2 regions of the Candidatus Arthromitus sp. SFB-mouse-Japan genome follow, and region 2 is predicted to be linked to the other one. Evidence: predicted binding sites of a transcription regulator. Region 2 holds the regulator's gene; the other holds the start of a gene.

Region 1 (12,127 bases), 530 kb from region 2:
TATAAGCAAGATTTTAATCAACACACTATTCGAATGAAATCTTCTCTAATTCATCTTTAAATGATCTGTAAGGAGTTCCTCCTTCCATACCCTTAACTTTAGAAGAATAAACATTCATATCTTTTCTTTGATACAAGAATAAATAAGGTAAATCCTCTGAAATCTCTTTATATAACTGTGCATACAATTCTTTTCTTTTTGTTGTATCCATTTCATTTAAAGCATCATTCAACAACTTATCAACCGTAGGATTTGAATACCCAACTTTATTATTTGCCCCATTTGAAGCAAATGTAGAAGTTGAATCTGGATCTATATCAAGTGACCAAGCCAAAAATGCTAAATGATAAGAAAATTTCCCTTCTTTAGCTTCACTTTGCTTATCAACTAAAGTTCTAAATTCCATTTGCTCAGCCTTTAATTCTATACCAATTGCTTTATAATTATCAATCATTACAGGAACCAAAACATCATTAACTGGATTTGGAGAAGATGCTAAAAATTTAAGCGATAATTTCACTCCATCTTTTTCCCTTATTCCATCAGATCCAACTTTCCAACCCGCTTCCTCTAAAAGTTGTTTTGCTTTTTCTGGATTATATTCATAATGCGTATAATCTCCATCCTCAGGATAAGCCCAAGAAACCGTAGATTGTGGAATATCTATTACATTCGCCTGTCCTCCAAATGCAGCTTCTACAACTGAACTTCTATCTAAACCATAAGCTAATGCTTTCCTCACATTTAAATCTTGCATAATTGGTTCATTATGATTTATAGCAACATAACCATAGCCCAAAAATTCAACTATATTTGCATTAATAAATCCAAGCTGTTGTAAAAGTAATAAATTCTCTGCAGTAACAGCTACAGTACTAGCCATTATATCTACATCACCATTTTCTAACAATAACATTTGGTTAGTTTCATTTACCACTCTAAATACTAAATTTTTAATCTTTGGAGCACCCTTATAGTAATTTTCATTAGCAACTAAAGTAACTTCTTCTCCATCCTTATAACTTACAAACTTATAAGCTCCGTTACCAAATGGATTCCTATTAAACTTATCTAAATCTTTAGCATTACCTTGAACATAATCAGCACCATATACATGTTTTGCTAAAGGCTTGAGATCTTTTGAAAAATAGGCTAATGTTTTAGCATTTGGTGAAGCCATTGTAACTGAAAAAGTTTTATCATCAATTATTTTAAATCCTTCAATTTCAGTAGATGTACCATCTCTATACGCTTCCCAACCTAATACATTTAAAGTTTCTCTTTCAAATCTTCCTGTATAAGTCTTATCCATTATATATTTAAATGTAAAATCAAAATCTTGTGATGTTATAGGTGTACCATCCTGCCACTTGATATCATCTTTTAAAGTAAATGTATAAGTTTTTCCATCCTCAGATATCTCCGGCATATAAGCAAGTCCTTCTATTATTGTTCCATCATAATTTATTTCAAGTAATGGAGCCCACATAGCATCATTTACATCTGAATCATATTGCGATTCTTCAAGAAGTGGATTAAAAACACCATTTGGACTTATTATTCCAATTATAAGTGTATCTTTTCTATTTGCTGAATTTACAGGTAAAGTTTCTGGTAACATAGCAGATAAATACAAAGTTTCTCTATCATAATTACCAGTACCATTTGTAAGAACTACATTATCAGATGGTTGAATTGCAAAATCAGGATTATCTAATTGACTTGAATCTGATGAAGAACAAGAAGATACAACAAACATAAATCCCAAAACCAATCCCAATATGCTAATTAATTTTCTCTTTTTCATTTATTCCTCCTAAAAATCATAAAAATTAATTAAATTTAATAAATATAAATTTTATATTTATTAAAAATATTTTAAACTAATTTAATACAAATGACATGCAACCTTATGACCATTACCTAAATCTCTTAAAATTGGTATTTCATGTTTACATATATCTTTTACATATAAACATCTCGTATGAAATTTACATCCAGATGGAGGATTAGATGCACTAGGTATATCACCCTTTAATATTATCCTATTATTTTTCCTATCCGGATCAGGTAAAGGAACACAAGATATTAAAGCCTGTGTATATGGGTGTAATGGTTTTTCATATAAATCCTCTTTTTTACCCTCCTCAACCAAAGAGCCTAAATACAAAACACCTACCCTATGACTTATATGTCTCACAACACTTAAATCATGTGATATAAACAAATAACTCAGGTTATACTCTTCCTGAAACTGTTGTAGCAGATTTATTATCTGCGACTGTATAGAAACATCTAATGCCGATACAGGTTCGTCAGCAACTATAAATTCTGGATTCAAAATTAATCCTCTAGCTATACATATTCTTTGACGTTGACCTCCTGAAAATTCATGTGGATATCTTTTCATATGATACTTCGCAAGACCACATATTTCCATAACTTCTCCAACTCTATTATAATACTCTTTCTTGCTATTTACAACTTTATGAGCAATTAATGCCTCTCCTATCAACTCACTAACAGGTTTTCTTGGATTTAGGGAACTAAATGGATCTTGAAATATTATCTGCATCTTAAGTCTAAGTTCCTTCATTTCCTTTCTAGACATACTATGAATATCAATACCTTTAAATCGAACTGTTCCATCAGTTTTATCTAATAATTTAATAACAGTTCTACCTAAAGTTGATTTTCCACATCCTGATTCACCAACAAGTGAATACGTTTCTCCCTTATTTATAGTAAAAGAAACATCATCAACTGCTTTTACATTACCTACAACTCTTTGTAAAACACCATTTTTAATAGGAAAATATTTTTTTAGATTCGTTACTTCAAGAATTCTATTACTACTCATTATTTCCCTCCTTACCCAAAATATAGCAGGAAGCATAATGTGCATCATTAACCTTCACTAGTTCCGGTATACCTTTTTTACACGTATCTTGCCTTCTATCGCATCTATCATAAAAATAACAATAATTTGGGAGCTCCATAGGATTAGGTACCTGCCCAGGTATAGAATATAACTTACTTGTACTACCTTCAAACGTAGGCTTTGACTTCATAAGACCAATTGTATATGGATGCCTCGAATTATTAAATATTTCTCTTACCTTTGCTTTTTCTACAACCTTACCTGCATACATAACAATAACATAATCAGCCATTTCTGCTATAACTCCTAAATCGTGAGTTATCATCATAATAGAAGTTCCAAGCTTTTCTCTCATGTTTTTTATTAAATCTAATATTTGTGCCTGTATAGTAACATCTAATGCCGTAGTTGGCTCATCGGCAATTAAAACCTGAGGATTACAAACTAAGGCAATAGCAATCATTATTCTTTGACGCATACCTCCTGATAATTCATGTGGATACGAATCATAAATCGACTCAGCTCTCGGTATACCAACTAACTTTATCATATCAATAGATCGTTTTTTTGCTTCTTTTTTAGATACTTTATGGTGTATAGTTATTACTTCAGAAATTTGATATCCAATCTTCATAACTGGATTTAAAGATGTCATCGGTTCCTGAAAAATCATGGCTACCTCAGAACCTCTCCTTTTTCTCATTTCTTCTTCTGATAATGTTAAAATATCTATTCCATTTAAATAAATACTCCCTGACTCATACTTAGCTGGAGGAACTGCTAATAATCTCATTAAAGACATAGATGTAACTGATTTACCGCATCCAGATTCTCCTACAATTCCGAGTACTTCACCTTGTCTAATTTCAAAACTAACATCATTTACAGCATTAACTATTCTCTCTTCTACTTTAAAAGAAACACATAAGTTTTTAAATTCTACTATTTTTTTACTCATCAAAATCACCCCTATTTCTTAAGTCTTGGGTCTATAGCATTTCTTAAACCCTCACCGACCAAGTTTATAGACAAAACCGATGCAAATAATAAAACAGTAGGTGGAATCCATAGCCATACTCTCTTAGTTAAATCGAAGAAATTACGTGTGGTTTGTAATAAATTCCCAAGAGATGCATATGGTGCTTGAACACCTAAACCTAAATAGCTCAGACTTGCTTCAAAAATCATCATTGTTCCTAATCCACTTGCTATATAAAGTATTATATAAGGCAATATATTAGGTAACAAATGTCCAAACAATTTCCTGAAAGTCGAAAATCCCAAGGCTTCAGTAGCTTGCATGTACTCCTGCTCTCTTAACAAAAGAACTATACCTCTTATATTCCTACAATAAGTAGTCCAAAATATAAAAGCCAATAATCCTAAAGTTACGTAAATTCTATATTTAGGATTTACCTCTAAATCAGATAAAAATGCAGCCAATATGATAAGTAGTGGAAGTGTTGGTATACTCATCAAAATATCAACAATTCTCATTATAACCATATCAATTACTCCACCATAATAACCTGATACAAGTCCAAAAACCGTTCCTAAAAGTACAGATATAATTGTTGCTGCAAATCCCACAAAAAATGAAAATCTCCCACCTTCGAGAACTCTAGCAAACATATCCCTACCCAGTGCATCCGTTCCTAAAATATGCTGAGAAGATGGAGGTTGATTTTTTGTTAATACATTTATTACAGATGAATCCTGGCTAAAAAATGGGACAATTAAGATTAATATCAAAATTATTGTAAGCATGGCAAATCCAAATATAGCTAATTTGTCTCTCAATAATCTTTTAAACATAATCTTAGTTGGAGATTCAATTTTATAATTCTCTTCATTAAATTTACTATTATTTTTAATAACTAAATCTTTGCCTTCTTTCATAAATCTTAACCTCCTATTTAAGCCTTATTCTTGGATCAACAAATGCGTAAACAATATCAGTCAATAAATTTGAAAAAATAGTCAATATTGCATAGAACATAGCAGATCCCATTAACAAAGGATAATCCCTATTTAAAATAGCTTGATAAGTTATATTACCTATACCAGGCCAACCAAAAACTTGTTCAATTATTATTGATCCACTAAATAGAGTAACAATACCTCCAACGATAATAGGTATTAATGGAATTAATGCATTTCTAAAAGCATGTTTATATATAACAACTTTCTCACTTACTCCCTTCGCCCTTGCTGTCCTTATATAATCTTGCCTTATTACCTCAAGCATGGATGTTTTAACAACTCTTAAGGTGCCTGCTAAACTAAACAAACTTAAAATTATAAAAGGTAGAGCAGTATGAAGCAAAACATCTTTTACATATGCAATCCCTGTATAATTACTCCCTATACTCGTCATACCTATAATCGGCAATCCAAATACAGGAGCCACATATTTTATAGCTATAATACCTAAAACAAATGTTGGTAAAGATGTAAATAGTAATGAAAAAGTAAGAACAAATTTATCTAGTGCTTTACCATGTTTTGTTGATATATATATCCCCAATGGAATTGATACAAACACTGAAAACAAAAATGATAAAACATTCAAATAAAATGAATTCCAAATATATACACCTAATATTGAACTAACAGGCTCCCTATAATTAAGTGATACCCCAAAATCAAATCTTATAGCATTTTTTAACCAGTTGAAATATCTCTGAATAATACTTCCATCAAGTCCATAGAGAGTCCTTAGCTCTTGTATTCTTTCTGGTGTTATACCAGGCTGTGTTGATATTATACCCGACAATGGATCACCTGGCGATGATACATATAAAAAAAATAAAATAAATGATATTCCAAATATTATTGGTATAAATAAGAGTAATCTCCTTATTATATATTGCTTCATTAAGTACACCACCTAAATATTAATAAAAAAATGCCACAACATTAACTTACTACAATAATTGACTCAAAGTAATACGTTAATCAGGGCATCCAGATAACTAATCTTAAATTATAAAAATATAAAATAATTTTTTATATAAACCTTTATGTAATTATTTGGTTCTTTACGTTACAAATATCCTCTCAAGTGACCCTAAATATTAACAAATATGAAACTACTTTTTAATCTATACAAACAAAGTATATTTATACAATTATACTACTTATATAATTAAGTTTCAATGTAATATTTAAATATTAATTAAAGCAAATTAATATTTATACTTTTATAGCTATAAAAACCGTAGTCGCTATAAAAATAAATGGAATAAACGCTAATCTATTATTTTGTAACTTAAAACAATTCTTAATTAAGATCACTATACTTATTATACCAGACATAATTATTGATAAATAGAAAATAAACACTGTAGGTAACACCCCTAGCGTTAAGGCTATTATTAAAAATATGTCAAAATCACCTTCACCCAAAAATTTAAATTTATTTATCAATAAATATAAAAATCCAATTAAAATAATAGTTTCTAAATTAATTCTAATATTTTTTATATCCAAAAAAGATAATATGAAAATAAATAAAGAAAATATAATTATTGGATAAGATAAAACCGTATAAACATAATAAGTTATGTAATCTATAAATGCAAATATATAAATTACTAAAAATAAATAATAATATTTTAAATATGTATAAATCATTATAAAACTAAAATTATCTAAAATCTTAGTTAAAATTACAGTATTAAATACTATAAATAATAAACTACAAAAACAAATCCTAAGTAACAATATCCTATCTTTTAAAATATTTTTGCATATTATGAATATAGAACTATTCTTATCTTTCAATCCAAAAATCTTATAATCTAAACTTCCTATAATCTTCATAATTATAAGATTTAATATGATACTCATTAAAATGCTTAATAAAATACATATAAATACATATGAGATCATATTTACACTCTATTATCTATTGCTTTAGATATAATGTTTTTATTCCCAGAACTATTTGCTATATCTTTAATATCTTTTAGTGTCATCGAATCAGTTATCCATTTAGGCCAATTATTCAAATATTTATATTGTTCATTAATTTTACGAAATTCAGACATTGTCAGAGTATCCGAAACCGCTTCAATCTCACCTTCTATAAACCTATTTAAATTATGCATATCAATTGCATTAACTATAGCACTTGCATCACTTACCTTAGACATTTCCTTAGATCTCTCATATGTAGAAAATAAATTAGGTCCTATTAAAAGTACTATTATAATTATAATAACAAATGATACCATAACCTCTATAATACTAAACCCATCCTTTTTTCTATTTTTAAATTTCATTTTGTTTACCCCCTATTTAAATATCCATAATATATTTAAATATTTTCAACAAAATCTATTTATTATTCAAATTTATGTAGACATTTTTAGTCATTTTTATCTACCATCTCTTTCAATAGCTCCAACTTATCAACATAATAAACACAAAGTTCTAAGATATCTTTTATTATTTCTTCCTTAAGTCCAAACACATCCTTTATTTTTGAAAATTTACTAGATATAGATTGCATACCAGTTCTTAATTCCTGTAATTTATCCCTAACCATCTCAATTTGGGTATATCTTTTATAACTCATTTGCTTTAGTGAATCTAACATACCAAAAGTTTCTTCTGAAGACTCTTTTATTACACTCACATCAGATATATTTTGTATCATTTCATATGAAATCTCTTCTGTCTCATTAGTTATTTCATCTATAGTTTTATTTATGTGTTCCGATGCTTTCTTAGTCTCTTCTGCTAATTTTCTAACTTCATCAGCAACAACTGCAAATCCCTTACCAGCTTCACCAGCTCTAGCAGCCTCAATAGACGCATTCAATGCTAAAAGATTAGTTTGACTTGAGATCTTATTTATAACTTCCGTAAATTTATTTATATCCGTTATTTTGTTATTCAAACTCCCAAAAACTTTGTTAATATTTGAAAAATTCTGAATTAATTTATCAACATTAGATATCAAAAATACAATCTTATCCTCACCTTCTGATACTAATATTTCTTCATCCTTTATAATTTTAAAAATATCTGATATTATCTGATTTAAATTACTATAATCATCTATTCCATCTATTGCTCTCTTTTCTAACGTATCAAACATATTATTTTGAGAATTGGCATATTTTAAAATTTTATCTGCCTTTTCATTAAACTCCACATTCTTTGTATCAATATTTAACAATGCCTTACTAATATTCTCAAAATTATTTTTTTCCTCATTACTTCGACTACTATTACTGTTTACATACTCGAATTCATTATCCTCATCTTTATCTCTTTTATCAATTAAATCTTTATCATATTTAACCTTATTGGGTCCATTTTTTCTCAAAATTCTTTTAAACAAAAACCTCTCTCCTCTAAACAAATCCTATAAATTAATACTATTAATTTGTGCTATATTAAAATTTTTATTACAAGTAAAAACAAAAAAAGGTTTGGATAATCCAAACCTTTAATACATACCATCCATTCCCATTCCTGGAGCTTGTGGCACTTGTTTATCTTTCTCAGGTATCTCTACAACGGCAGCTTCTGTTGTCAAAAATGTAGCTGCAACTGATGCTGCATTTTGAAGAGCTGTTCTTGTAACTTTAGCTGGGTCAACTATTCCATTCTCAACCATATTTATATACTTACCATTTAAGGCATCATATCCAATTCCTTCTTCACTTTGCTTAACTTTATCAATTATTACAGACCCTTCAACTCCAGCATTAAATGCAATCTGCCTAATTGGCTCCTCTAAAGATCTTAAAATTATATTTATTCCTACTTGCTCATCATGCACTTCAGAAGATAAGCCACATATTTTTCTAAGTACATGAACATATGCTGTTCCACCACCTGAAACAATTCCTTCTTCTACAGCTGCTTTAGTAGCTGCTAGAGCATCCTCTATCCTTAATTTTTTCTCTTTAAGTTCAGTTTCAGTAGCCGCTCCAACTTTAACTACAGCAACTCCACCTGAAAGTTTGGCAAGTCTCTCTTGAAGCTTCTCTTTATCAAATTCTGAAGTTGTATCCTCAATTTGTCTTTTAATTTGAGAAACTCTATTAGCTATCTCTTCCTTACTTCCCTTACCATCAACAATTGTAGTATTCTCTTTAGTTATCTTAACACTCTCTGCTCTTCCTAACATATCAACTGTTGTTTCTTTTATATCATACCCTAATTCTTCAGATATAACTTGTGCACCAGTTAATATAGCAATATCTTTAAGCATCTCTTTTCTTCTATCACCAAATCCTGGAGCTTTAACACCAACACATGTAAATGTTCCTCTTAATCTATTAACAACCAAAGTAGCCAAAGCTTCACCTTCTATATCTTCAGCTATTATCAATAGTTTTTTACCTTGTTGCACAATCTGCTCAAGAATAGGAAGTATCTCTTGAATATTAGAAATTTTCTTATCTGTTATTAAAATATATGGATCCTCCAAAGATGCCTCCATTTTTTCCGCATCAGTAACCATATATGGACTTACATAACCTCTTTCAAACTGCATACCTTCAACAACTTCAAGACTAGTTTCCATATTTTTAGACTCTTCAACTGTTATAACGCCTTCATTACCTACTTTTTCCATAGCATCAGCTATAAGCTCTCCAACAGTTGAATCACCTGCAGATATAGATGCAACCCTAGATATATCTTGCTTACCATTTACATTTTTAGAAAGTTTTTTAATCTCCTCAACTGCTGCATCTACAGCTAGTTTTATACCATTTCTTATAAGTATTGGATTAGCACCTGACGTAACGTTTTTAAGACCCTCTCTTATTATAGCTTGTGCTAAAACAGTCGCAGTAGTCGTTCCATCTCCAGCAACATCATCATTAGTTTTAGTCGCAACTTCTTTAACAAGTTGAGCACCCATATTTTCAAACGGATCTTCAAGTTCAATTTCTCTTGCTATTGTAACACCATCATTTGTAATTAGTGGCGAACCAAATTTTTTATCTAAAACAACATTTCTACCTTTTGGTCCAAGTGTAACTTTCACAGTATCAGCCAATATATCTACACCATTTTGCATAGATCTTCTAGCTTCAGCACTAAATAAAATCGTTTTTGCCATTATAAATTACCTCCAAAAATTTATTCAACAACAGCCAATATATCTTCTTGTTTAACTATTATATATTCCTCTTTATCTACCTTAACCTCAGTACCTGAATACTTAGAGATTAAAACTTTATCTCCAACTTTAACTTCCATTTTTATTTCCTTACCATCTATTGTAACCCCACCAGGTCCAACAGCTATAACTTCTGCTTCTTGCGGTTTTTCTTTAGCACTACCCGCTAAAACTATTCCTGATTTTGTTTTTTCTTCTGCTTCCAGTCTTTTAAGAACAACTCTATCTGCAAGTGGTCTTATATTCATTAAATACAACCTCCTATTAAAATAAACATCCTTAATTAGCACTCATTTATCAAGAGTGCTAAAAGCATGTTACTAATATAATTAAATAAACCAAAAATTACAAATTAAATTAAATACCAAAATTAGTCGTTTTTCTTAAATTATTCCATATTTTCAATATTTTACTCAAGTTTTATACTATTTTAAAGATTAATTCATAAAAGTTATAAATCCAAAATATACTACTCTATTTTTTGCTAAGTATTTCTTCATTTATACTATCTATAAATTCCCCTAATCTAACAATGCCTCTATCACCATTGAATCTATCCCTAACAGACACACTTCCTGATTCTTGCTCCTTTTCTCCAACTATCAATAAATACGGAATCTTCTCAATCCTTGCTTCCCTTATTTTATATCCTATTTTTTCATATCTATAATCACATTCTACCCTAATCCCTAAATTTTTAAGCTTATCTGTAACTTTTTTCGCATAATCATTAAATTTCTCAGAAATAGGTAATACCCTAACTTGAATCGGACTCAACCAAGTTGGAAGAGCACCAGCATATTTTTCAATGAGCATGGCAATTGTTCTCTCGTAACATCCTATAGAACTTCTATGAATTATCATAGGATGTTTTTTCTTACCATCTGAATCTATATAAAACATACCAAATCTCTCAGCTAAACTGAAATCTATCTGGATTGTTATTATTGTATCTTCCTTACCATGAACATTCTTAAATTGTATATCAAGCTTTGGTCCATAGAATGCGGCCTCTCCATCTTGTTCTTTATAATTCAGATTAAGATTATCTAATATTTGCTTCATATTATTCTGAGTTTCTTCCCAGACTTCCGCTTCACCTATATACTTATCTTTGTTTTCCTTATCCCACTTTGAAAATCTATAAGTAACATCTTCATTGATTCCGAGGCATTCCATTATGTATTTTACTAAATCTACAGCTGATCTAAATTCATCCTCAAGCTGATCATTTGTGCAAACTATATGTCCATCTGACAAAGTAAATTGTCTTACACGTATAAGACCATGCATTTCTCCAGATGCCTCGTTCCTACTAAGAACTGCCGTTTCACCATATCTTATAGGAAGGTCTCTATAACTTTTGGGAGATGCTTTATATATCATAAACTGAAATGGACAAGTCATAGGCCTCAAAGCAAATACTTCTGTATCCTTCTCCTCATCTCCTAAAACAAACATACCATCTCTATAGTGATCCCAATGTCCAGATATTTTATATAAATCACTTTTAGCAAAAGTAGGAGTCCTAGTAAGAACATACCCCCTCCTCTCTTCTTCATCTTCAACAAACCTCTGAAGAATTTGCATAAGTTTTGCTCCTTTAGGCATAAGAAGCGGTAATCCTTGACCTATAAATTCATTTGTAGTAAAAAATTCAAGCTCTCTTCCTATTTTATTATGATCCCTCTTTTTAGCATCCTCAAGTTTATCTAAATACTCTGTTAACATACTGGCCTTAGGAAATGATATTCCATAAATACGAGTAAGCATTTTATTTTTTTCATTTCCTCTCCAATAAGCTCCAGTAGCACTCAGTAATTTAATTGCCTTAATAGGACCTGTGGATAATAAATGTGGTCCTGAACATAAATCCTCAAATTCTCCTTGTTTATAAAAAGAAATCTCACATTCATCACTTATATCATTTATAAGTTCAATCTTATAAATCTCATTATATTTACTCATTTTACTAATTGCTTCATCTCTATTTAAAACAAATCTATCAATTGATAGGTTATCTTTGGATATTTTTTTCATCTCTTCTTCGATCTTATTAAGATCATCCTGTGAAAAAGGAGTATCTATGTCAAAAT
Region 2 (12,127 bases):
TAGCAAATGGAATTATTAACTCGAATAATACTAAGAAGAGGATACTGATATATCACACACACACAACAGAAGCATTTAAACCTGCTCAAAACGATTCATTTTATGAACAATATAATATTGTAGGTGTGGGAGATGTTCTTAAAAGAGAACTTGAGAAAAATTATAATATCGAGGTTATACATGATAAAACTATACATAATACGAGCTACTTAGAAAGTTATAAAAGATCCGGAGAAACATTGGATAAATATTTATCTGAAATTGAAGATTTTGATTTGATATTAGATTTACATAGAGATTCTTTGGATAATAAAAATTTAGTTACCACGGATATAGATGGTAAGAGTGTTGCAAAGATAATGTGTGTCGTTGCTAAAAATAATCCTAATTATTTGGATAACGAAGAACTTGCAATGGATTTAACGAGTTTAGCAAATGATTTATATCCTGGATTTGCAAGGAGTGTTTTTTATTATGAAAGAGGAAGTAATGCATTTAATCAGACTAAGTCCTCTAAGTTAGCCTTAATTGAGATGGGTGCTCAACTTAATACTATGGAGGAAGCTATAAATTCAGCAAAATTATTATCAAATGTTATAGGGGAATATTTAGCTCAATAATATAAAAAATAGAATAATATATAAAGAAAATTGACATCATCTAAATAAAACTATTTAGGTGGTGTTATTTTGTTTTTTAAAAGAAGAAATCTTAAATATATCTTTGGAATTTTTTTGTTCATCTTTGTTTTTAGTGCAGGCTTTGTAAAGATTAATGTTGTATATTCTTCTACAGGAATTGTAAATAGTGTTAGAGAGGTTCAGGAAAATAGAACAAATGAAGATAGTTTAAACATAACAACATTTGATGATCAAGCGTTAATAAGTATTTACAAAGAAAGTTATGGATATGATGTGATTTTAAGGATAAAGGGAGAAGAAAAAATTTTTAGTTTAAAGTTCCCTTGGAAGAGATAGAAAATTCATATCAAATTAAGGAGTGTTAATTTCTACAATTATATTTTATAATTTATAAATGTATATTTAATTAATTTGTAGGTGATTTTTAGATGAACAATAAAAAACAAGATAATATACGTAATTTCTGTATTATAGCACATATAGATCATGGTAAATCAACTTTAGCTGATAGATTGATAGAGATTACCGGAACTTTGACAAAGAGAGAGATGGAAGCTCAAGTTTTAGACAATATGGAACTAGAGAAAGAGAGAGGTATAACTATTAAATCTCAGGCTGTAAGGCTTATATATACAAGTCCAGTTGATAATGAAGAATACATATTAAATTTGATAGATACTCCTGGTCATGTTGATTTTAATTATGAGGTCTCCAGAAGTTTAGCCGCTTGTGAAGGTGCGATACTTGTTGTTGATGCTAGTCAGGGAATTCAGGCACAAACTTTAGCAAATTGTTATTTAGCCTCTGATGCTGGACTCGAGGTTGTACCAGTCTTGAATAAAGTTGATTTACCTAGTCAGAGAACTGAGGAAGTAAGAGAAGAAATAGAAGATATTATAGGTATAGAGGCACAAGATGCTCCTGCTATATCTGCTAAAACAGGATTAAATATAGGGGATGTTTTGGAAACTATAGTTAGAAAAATACCTAAACCTAGGGGAAATATTAATGCTCCATTGAAAGCACTTGTGTTTGATTCAATGTATGATTCTTATAGAGGTGTAATCTGTTATATAAGAGTAAAAGAAGGGTATATAAAACCTCAAATGAAGATTAGATTTATGTTCTCTAATAAAGAATATGAGGTTACAGAGGTGGGTATTTTTACGCCAAGTTATAAATCTATAGATTTATTACAGGCTGGAGAAGTTGGATATGTGACAGCAGCTATAAAAAATGTAAAAGATGCTAGAGTGGGGGATACTATAACATCTATTGAAAATCCGGCTAGTGAGCCTTTAGAGGGGTATAAGTCCGCAATACCGACAGTTTTTAGTGGCATATATCCAATAGTTGGAGATAAATATGATGAACTTAAAGAGGCTTTGGAGAAATTGCAATTAAATGATGCTGCATTGATTTTTGAACCTGAGACATCATTAGCATTAGGATTTGGATTTAGATGTGGATTTTTAGGTTTATTACATATGGAAATAGTACAAGAAAGATTAGAGCGTGAGTTTAATTTAGACATAATAATAACAGCACCATCTGTTATTTATAAAGTTAATAAGACATCAGGAAATATTGTAGAAATTACAAACCCGTATAATATGCCTAAGTCAACAGAGGTTGAGTCTACAGAAGAACCGATAGTTAACGCTACAATAATAACTCCTTCAGAATTTGTTGGAGGTGTTATGGAATTGTGCCAAGGAAGACGTGCTAATTTTATTGATATGCAGTATTTAGATACAACAAGAGTGATTTTAAAATATGTGATGCCTCTAAATGAAATAATATATGATTTTTTTGATACATTAAAATCGAAAACAAAAGGATATGCTTCATTTGATTATGAATTGAGCGGATATCAGAAAACCAAATTGGTTAAATTGGATATTTTGTTAAATGGTAATCCTGTTGATGCTTTGTCCATGATAGTTCCGCAAGAGAAAGCGTATCAGAGAGGAAAAAATATTGTGGATAAGTTAAAAACTATTATACCTAGGCAGTTATTTGAGATACCTATACAGGCAGCTATCGGAGCCAAGATAATTGCTCGTGAGACAGTTAAAGCAGTTAGAAAAGATGTGTTATCTAAATGTTATGGCGGTGATATAACTAGAAAGAAGAAATTGCTTGAAAAGCAGAAAGAAGGCAAGAAAAGGATGAGACAGGTTGGATCAGTTGAAATACCGCAAGAGGCTTTCATATCTGTTTTAAAGGTAGATTAAAATGATCGGTCTTTATATTCACATACCTTTTTGTGCTAGTAAGTGTTATTATTGCGATTTTACATCTTATATTAGAAGTGAACATTTGATTGATGAATATATAAGTGCGTTATTATTAGAATTAGATTTATACAAGCATGAAAAATTCGATACTATATTTATTGGTGGAGGTACACCTAGTTATCTTAATGATAAGCAGTTAGAAAAATTATTAAAGGGTATAAGTGATAGATGTGATTTAAATAGGATTTTAGAATTTACAATTGAATGTAATCCTGGAACTTTGACTTATAGTAAACTGAAAATTATGGAATGCTATGGAATAGATAGATTGAGTATAGGATTACAGAGTGCCAATTTGTCTACATTAAATTTTATTGGTAGAACTCATTCGTTTGATGATTTTGAAAAAAGCATAAATTACGCACAAAATGTTGGTTTTGAAAATTTGAATGTAGACCTAATTTATGGGATACCTAATGAAAAATTATATGATTATGAAGTTACATTGCAGAGAATAATTCAATATGATTTGTCCCATATTTCTGCATATAGTTTAATATTAGAGAAGAATACTAAATTTTACAATATGTATAAAAAAGGGAATTTTGTTGAGAGCGATGAAGATATTCAAATAGATATGTATAAATACACTAAGTATTTTTTAGAGTTGAATGGATTTGAACAATATGAAGTTTCGAATTATTCTAAATATAATAAATCTTGTTTACATAATTTGATATATTGGAATTTTAATGATTATATAGGTATAGGAGTTTCTGCTCATTCATTTTATAAAAATGTGCGTTTTGAAAATACGAAGAATATAAGTACATATATAGAGATGCTTAAAAAAAATAACAAACTTATTTATGAAAATGTTTATAATAATTCGTTTGTTGATAATATTGAAGAATACATAATGCTAGGTTTAAGGAAAATAAGGGGAATATCTTTAGAAGATTTTAACACTAGATTTGATTCGAGTTTTCTTTCCGTATTTGGTGAAGTTGTTAATAAGTATAAAAAGAATGGATTAATGGATGTTGTAGATAAAATGGTTTTTATAACAAATGAAGGAATGATCTTAATGAATTTAATTTTAAAAGATTTTATGGGAAAGTTATAAATAAAAAAATTTGACAAATTCCATTTAAAATGTTATTTTATTTTCAAGCCATTAGCACTCTTGGATATGGAGTGCTAATAAAGAGAGGTTAATTATTATGAATGAGAGAAAAAGTAAAATATTATATTCAATAATTCAGGATTTTATATATACAGGTGAGCCGGTAGGATCAAGAACGTTATCTAGGAAGTACAATTTAGGGATAAGTTCGGCAACTATTAGGAACGAAATGTCGGATTTAGAGGAATTAGGATTTTTAGAGCAGGTTCATATTTCTTCTGGTAGAAGACCCTCAAATAAAGGGTACAGATTATATGTAGATAAGTTAATGAAACCAAAACAAATTAGTAATGAGGAAAAAAAATATATTGAATCTAATTTGTTAAATTTGGATTTATTTGACTTTGAAAATATTTTAAAATCTAAATTATCTCTCATTTCTAAATTGACAAATTTGGCTTGTGTATTAAAAATACCATCAGTAATTGAAAATTCCATAAAATCAATTGAGTTTATTGAAATAAGTACATATAGTCTATTGGCTGTTATTATCACCAATGAAGGTATTATAAGAAATAATATTATTAAGTTAAATAGAATTATAGATCATAAAAGTATTAGTGTAATTAATAAAATAATTAATGATCATTGTATTTCGCGTAGATTTGAAGATATAGACTTGGATTTGGTATGGGAATCTGTACAATGTTTAAATTTAGATAGGAATATATTTGATCAATTAATTTTAATCTTACGTAATTTGTTTATGTACGATACTGAGGCTAGTTACTATTTTGAAGGAATTGATAACATTTTGAGTTATCCGGAGTTTAATAGCATTGATAAAGTAAGAGAATTAGTATGTTTTTTTAATAATATCAATAGATTTAATGGTTTGCTTAATTGTGACTGTGGTAATAATATCCAGATTAAGATTGGAGAAGAAAATAGTATAGAAGAGGCTAAAAATTACAGTGTTGTTTTAGGTAATTGTATAAGAAATGGGAAAGTATTAGGAACTATAGGGATAATAGGTCTTACAAGAATGGATTATGCTAAAATAGTAACAATGGTCAAATTTTTAATAGATTTTATAAATACAAATATTGATTAAAAGTCTAGTGTTACGGAGGTGTTAATTAAAAATGATAGAAGAAAATAATGTATCGTCAGAAGAAAATGATATGGAGTCAGAAGAAAAAAATCAAAATTTAGAAGATGAGTGTCAATGTAACAATATAGATGAACTTGATATGTTAAAAAAAGAAAATGAAGGATTGAAATCAGAGGTTGATTCTTTAAAGGATAAGATATTGAGAATTAGTGCAGAGTATGATAATTATAGGAAGAGAAGTACACGAGAGAAGAGTGAGTTATATAGTAATTCTTGTGTGGATATAATATCTGAAGTTTTACCTATATTAGATAACCTGGAGAGAGCTAATTCTGCCAGTGCTGATATGGATTCACTTAAACAAGGAATCAATATGGTAATTAAATTATTTAATACTACTTTAGAAAAGATGGATGTCAAAGAAATAGATTGCAAATCTAGATTTGATCCAAATTTGCATGAAGCTGTAATGCATATAAATGATGAGAATTTAGAAAAGAATACTATAGTAGAAGTTTTACAAAAAGGATATATGATAAAAGATAAAATTATAAGGCATAGTATGGTTAAGGTTGCCAATTAAGAGACAAAAAATAAGTTTAATTTGGAGGTTTATTATGGGAAAAGTTATAGGTATTGATTTAGGAACAACTAATTCATGTGTTGCTGTAATGGAAGGTGGAGAGCCAGTTGTAATTCCTAATTCTGAGGGTGGAAGGACTACTCCTTCAGTAGTTTCATTTCAAAATAATGGAGAGAGGTTAGTAGGTCAAGTTGCTAAGAGGCAGGCGATTACTAATCCTGATAAAACAATTATCTCTATCAAGAGACATATGGGAACAGATTATAAAGTTGATATAGATGGTAAAAAATATTCTCCACAGGAAATATCATCAATGGTTCTTCAAAAAATTAAGTTGGATGCGGAAGCATATTTAGGGGAAAAAGTTACTCAAGCAGTAATAACAGTTCCTGCCTATTTTAATGATAGTCAGAGGCAAGCAACAAAGGATGCTGGTAAAATAGCTGGTCTTGAAGTGTTGAGGATAATAAATGAACCAACAGCAGCTTCACTAGCTTACGGGATTGATAAGACATCAACTCAGGAAAAGATTTTAGTATATGATTTAGGTGGAGGTACATTTGACGTATCTATATTGGAACTTGGAGATGGTGTGTTTGAAGTTCTTGCAACTAATGGAGATACATTTTTAGGTGGAGATGATTTTGATCAAAAGATAATTGATTTTATAGCAGATGATTTTAAATCCAATAATAGTATAGATTTAAGAAATGATAAAATGGCGCTTCAAAGGTTAAAGGAGGCTGCTGAGAAAGCGAAGATTGAGCTTTCATCTTCACAACAAACTAATATAAATTTACCATTTATAACAGCTGATGCTACAGGACCAAAGCATATTGATTTGCAATTATCAAGAGCTAAATTCAATGAGATAACGTTGGATCTTGTGAATAGAACTTTAGAACCAATGAAAAAAGCACTTCAAGATGCTGGATTGCAAATTGGAGATATAAATAAAGTTGTGTTGGTTGGTGGATCTACTAGAATTCCTGCTATACAAGATGCAGTAAAGAATTTTACAGGGAAAGAACCATCAAAGGGAGTTAATCCTGATGAATGTGTAGCGGTTGGAGCAGCTATACAAGGTGGTATATTGGCTGGTGATTATGAAAATTCTGGTTTGTTATTATTAGATGTTACACCTCTTAGTTTAGGAATTGAAACTTTAGGAGGAGTATCTACAATTATTATAGAGAGGAATACTACAATACCTGTAACTAAGAGCCAAGTTTTCTCTACAGCAGCAGATAATCAAACATCTGTTGAAATACACATTGTTCAAGGTGAAAGACAAATGGCTGTAGATAATAAGACTCTAGGAAGATTTACTTTATCTGGTATACCACCAGCGCCAAGAGGGGTACCTCAAATAGAAGTTACTTATGATATTGATGCAAATGGTATTGTTAAAGTAAGTGCTATGGATAAAGCATCAGGTAAAAAGGCGGATATAACAATAACTGCTACAACTAATTTAAGTGATGATGAAATAGATAAGGCAGTTAAAGAAGCAGAAAAGTATGCTGAAGAAGATAAAAAACGTAAAGAGTCTATAGAAATTAGAAATACCGCTGAAAGTTCTGTTTATCAAATGGAAAATGCATTGAAAGAGTTTGGAGAAAAAGTAAGTAATGAAGAAAAAACAGATATAGAGACTAAATTAAATTCACTTAAGGAAGCTTTAAAAGGTGATGATTTAGAGTTGATTAAAAAGAGTCAAGAAGAATTAACTCAAGCATTTTATGCATTATCTAGTAAAATGTATCAGCAAGACCCAAATGTTGCAGGAACGGAAGGGACAACAAATACTGAAAATCAACAAACATATGAAGCAAAAGATTATAAAGTAGAGGATAATAATTAATAATTATATTTTATGTACCATAATTTTTGGTAATAAACTGAGGTGATGTATGTCTAATAAGAATTACTATGAAGTTTTAGGGGTTAGTAGTAATGCTTCAGAGTCAGAAATAAAGAGTGCCTTTAAAAAACAGGCTATAAAGTATCATCCAGATAGAAATAAGGGTAATGCTGAGGCTGAAAAAAAGTTTAAGGAAATAAATGAAGCATATCAGGTTTTAAGTGATAGTAGTAAAAGGGCTAGTTATGATAGAGTAGGGCATGATGCTTATACAAAAGGAGCTAGCTATGGATCTTCTTCAGCTGGTGGTGGATTTGAAGGATTCGATATGGATTTTGATTTAGGCGATATATTTTCTAGTTTTTTCACCGGAGGAGGATTTGGTGGAGGAAGATCTAAGAGAGGTCCTAAACCAGGAGAAGATTTAGAATATAGATTGACACTAACATTTGATGAGGCAGTTTTTGGATGTACCAAGGATATATTTATAAGACGTAAAGATAGATGTGGTACATGTTCTGGGACAGGAAGTAAAACAGGAACTGATAGGACTACATGCGATAAATGCCATGGAAGTGGTCAGATAAAGGTTCAGAGAAATACTCCATTTGGAAGTATGGTATCTATGACTACTTGTTCAAAATGTTCTGGTGTAGGGAAGATTAACTTAAATCCATGTGCTACGTGTAGAGGCAGTGGTAAAGTTAATACCGAGAAGAAGATAACTATTGACATACCTAGAGGGATTGATACTGGTCAGGTGATATCAATGAGGGGTGAAGGAGAGGTTGGAGATCTTGGTGCACCTTCTGGAGATTTATATATTGCTATAAATGTAATGAGTAGTAATAAATTTAAACGCAAGGATAATGATATTTTTACTGATCATCATATACCTATTTGGATTGCTATACTTGGTGGGGATAGTGTTATTGAAACACTTGATGGTGAACATAAAATAAATATTAAAGAAGGTACTCAATCAGGTACTGTTCATGTATTGAAAGGTAAAGGTGTTTATAAAGTTAACTCGAATTTTAGAGGAGAACATCATGTTAGAATAGTAGTAGATGTTCCTAGTGTTCATAATGATAGCCAACGGCAAGCTGTCGAATTGATGAGGGAGGCTTATGAAGGAAGTCAAGAACATTATACTGAAAGAAAGCAAGATAGTAAGAAGAAGGGTTTTAAGAAATTTTTCTAAAATGAAGCAGGTAGTCTATTTTATGCTACCTACTTTATTTTTTGCCAAAAATCTTTAATGGATTGTTCAAATTTATTATTACCATAATTATAGTAAATTTTGTCTTTAAGTTTATGTGGGAGATAGTCTTGTTTGATATAATTATTAGGATAGTCATGAGGATAAAGGTATTTGGTTTTTTCATTTATTTTATTGTTTGAATAGTTTGAACATAAGTACGAAGGAATTTCTATTTGATTTTTTTTAACATCTTCTAATGCTCTATTTATGGCTAAATATGCTGTGTTTGATTTTGGGGATGTGGCTAGTAATATTGTTGCTTGTGAAAGTGGTATTTTTGCTTCGGGAAATCCAAGCATTATGGCAGAGTCAATACATGATTTAACAATGGAGATTGCTTGAGGGTATGCTAAACCTATGTCTTCTGATGCTATTACGAGCAATCTTCTACAGATAGAGTTTAAGTCACCGGATTCTATTAGTAATGAAAGTGCTATTGATGCTGCATTTGGATCTGATCCTCTTATTGATTTTTGTAAATAGCTTAAATTATTATATAAATTGTCTTTATTTTTGATACTTAGATTCACTGTGGATTGAGATAGCGATTCTATTTTATCCATAGTTATGCTTATATTTGGATTAAATGTAATTGTGCATAATTCCAAGATGTTTAATGCCTTTCTAAGATCGCCATTAGATATGTTTGCGATATATTTTATACTCTCTTCGTTAAATTCATAATCTTTAAAATTTTCATCGATAACGTTTATTAATTTGTTTTTAATATCAGAGCTAGTTAATGGTTTAAAATTGATTAGGATACATCTGCTAATAATTGAGTCTACAATTGAAAAATTTATGTTTTCGGTTGTGCTACCTATTAATGTTATGTATCCATTTTCAATGAATTCTAAAATGATCTGTTGTTGTTTTTTTGAAAGGAAGTGAAGTTCATCTATAAATAAGATAATACCGTTGTGTTCTGAAAGATTGTAAGTTTCTTTTATTATTTGCTTTATTTGATCAGTATTTGTTATTGTTCCATTTAGTTTATAGAATGATTTATTACATTGTTTAGAAAGAATGTTTGCTAAAGATGTTTTTCCAGTTCCAGGTGGTCCATATATTATCATATTTGGTATTTTTTTTGATTTAATGATGCTACTTATAATTTTATTTTTACCTATTAAATGTGATTGTCCAACAAAATCTTCGATTTTTTCAGGTCTAATTTTATCAGCTAATGGTTTCATGTTATCCTCCAAACAAAAATAAAAAATATATTTAAAAAATAAGTTGTATATATTATAATGGTTGTAAAAATATTCCATTTTTGAGGTGAAATTAGTTTTGTATATTGATAAATATAAGAAGGCTATTTCTTTAATTGATAATATTAATTTAGAGTTAACCTCTAATAAAGAATTAATTGAAAATGATGAATTTAGTACTTCATTAAATAATATAAGGTATATTTTAACACAAAAAACTTTTAAAGTCGCTGTTGTTGGGGCTATAAAATCTGGTAAATCTACAATATTAAATGCTTTTATTGGAAGAGATTTACTTCCAAATCAAAATGCACCATGTACAATATCCACTATAGAAATTTTTCATTCAAATGAGAATTGTAATTATGTAAAAAAGCAATTTAGTGATGGTAGTTTTGAAAATATAACATCTAATAAGAGGTTTACTTTGGAACAAATGTTTCACAGTGATATAAAAGAAGTTAGGAAAAATAATACTCACTCAACTATAGAAAGATATTTATTACATACCCCTATAAATGGTATAAAGACCTCCAAGTATGGAGATGTAATAAATAAATTTGTTTTATTAGATACTCCTGGTTTAGATGAGATTTCTACAACTAACTTTAATACGGATTATGTTAAGAAAATTTCTTTTAAAGAACTCAGAAATTCTGATGCTCTTATTATTGTTTTGGATTATCAGAATTTTATGTCAGATATAAATGGGAAAATTTTGAAATTAATTTCTAGCAATGAAAAATTGATAGAACGGGATAGAAATAAGATATTTTTTGTTATTAATAAGATTGATTTGCTTAATAGTAAGGATGAAAGTATAGATGATTGCATTGAAAAAGCTAGAGAGATGATTAAGGAGTATATACCTAGTATAAAAAATCCCAATATTAATTATGTTTCTGCAAGGCAGGCTCTTTTAGCTAGAATTGTTAAAAATAATTTTGCGTCAAAGGAAATTTTAGATGAAATTGATAGATTGTATGGATCAAAGTATACGGAAAGTATAGAGATAAATGGTTCTATTAGGCAATTTAAACTTGAACCCTCTGAGTATTGTGATAAATTGTTGGAAGAAAGTAGAATTGAGATAATAGAAGAGGAGATTTTGAATTGTATATTTTCTACTTTTGCTGAGGAAAGTTTAGAGGCTGGGATTGAAAAAATTATTGCGATTAATAATGATATAATAAATAGTCTTGATAATGATATATCGGTTATAGATAATAAATATAATATTTCTTTTACTAAGATCGAAAATATTAAATGTAAGTTATATGATTTGAAAAAGGAATTTATTGAAGTTATTAATATACCTAAGGTTTCTCTTAATATTTTAAAAAATACTATTAATGATAAGCTTGATGAGATGTCTCAGTATTTAGATAATATTGTTAATGAAATGTTACCTGTAAAAAATATTTTGGAATTTGAGAATAAAGATGACTTATTATATAAAATTAATGTTATAGAAAATAATATTAAGGAGAGTTTAAATGTTACTCTAAATAAGGTCAATGATCATATTTATAATGAATCTTTTAATACTCAAATAGAGATAAATAAAAATTTGAATGAAGCTTTTAGGAAAATCGGCGATGAGTTTAATAAGTATGTAAATGAACATATAAAGTTTAAATTTCAAATTTATAATTTTGATGATATTTGTATGAGTAATATTGATTTTAATGAGTTGAATATAACGGAAACCCAGAGTCAAGTTAAGGAGTGCGATGAGTTTAGTACCTCTACTTTTAGTTTGGGAATGGCAGCCACAAGTGTAGCAGGTAGTGCTGTTGGAGGAATTCTTGGGAAAAATCTTTCTGTTTTGGAAACGGCTATTGGTGCAACTTTTGGTGCAGGTATTGGACTTTTATATTTTTATATGAAAAAATTGAAAAGTACTAGGATAAGAGAGAGGATTATTTATTCAGTTGATATTGCAGAGTTTAAGGATAATTTTTTGGGTAAGATTAATGAAGTTTTTGAAAATATCAAGAAAGAGATATTTAAGAATGTTGATGAGTTGATAGAAAATAGTGTTTTGAGTGTAGAAAAACAATTATCCAAGTATATAAAGA

The links. The regulator HrcA, encoded in region 2, represses chaperone genes, less so after heat shock. The targets are predictions, from matches to a motif close to TGTTAGCACTCNNNNNNNNNGAGTGCTAACA.
Region 1: a site for HrcA is predicted at 10,313-10,343, ahead of groES (co-chaperone GroES). Genes of this name have one in related genera too.

The regions. Positions count from the first base shown of each region.
Region 1 is NC_015913.1:472,870-484,996, reverse strand. It holds gene SFBM_RS02415 (ABC transporter substrate-binding protein) at 26-1,807, opposite strand; gene SFBM_RS02410 (ABC transporter ATP-binding protein) at 1,889-2,860, opposite strand; gene SFBM_RS02405 (ABC transporter ATP-binding protein) at 2,853-3,839, opposite strand; gene SFBM_RS02400 (ABC transporter permease) at 3,851-4,780, opposite strand; gene SFBM_RS02395 (ABC transporter permease) at 4,794-5,759, opposite strand; gene SFBM_RS02390 (prepilin peptidase) at 6,077-6,775, opposite strand; gene SFBM_RS02385 (prepilin-type N-terminal cleavage/methylation domain-containing protein) at 6,778-7,167, opposite strand; gene SFBM_RS08255 (methyl-accepting chemotaxis protein) at 7,254-8,234, opposite strand; gene groL (chaperonin GroEL) at 8,343-9,971, opposite strand; gene groES (co-chaperone GroES) at 9,992-10,279, opposite strand; gene thrS (threonine--tRNA ligase) at 10,506-12,127, opposite strand, start outside.
Region 2 is NC_015913.1:1,005,374-1,017,500, reverse strand. It holds gene SFBM_RS04895 (stage II sporulation protein P) at 1-620, shown strand, start outside; gene SFBM_RS04890 (hypothetical protein) at 690-977, shown strand; gene lepA (translation elongation factor 4) at 1,070-2,878, shown strand; gene hemW (radical SAM family heme chaperone HemW) at 2,880-4,007, shown strand; gene hrcA (heat-inducible transcriptional repressor HrcA) at 4,105-5,121, shown strand; gene grpE (nucleotide exchange factor GrpE) at 5,153-5,704, shown strand; gene dnaK (molecular chaperone DnaK) at 5,739-7,568, shown strand; gene dnaJ (molecular chaperone DnaJ) at 7,618-8,772, shown strand; gene SFBM_RS04855 (replication-associated recombination protein A) at 8,802-10,028, opposite strand; gene SFBM_RS04850 (dynamin family protein) at 10,126-12,127, shown strand, end outside.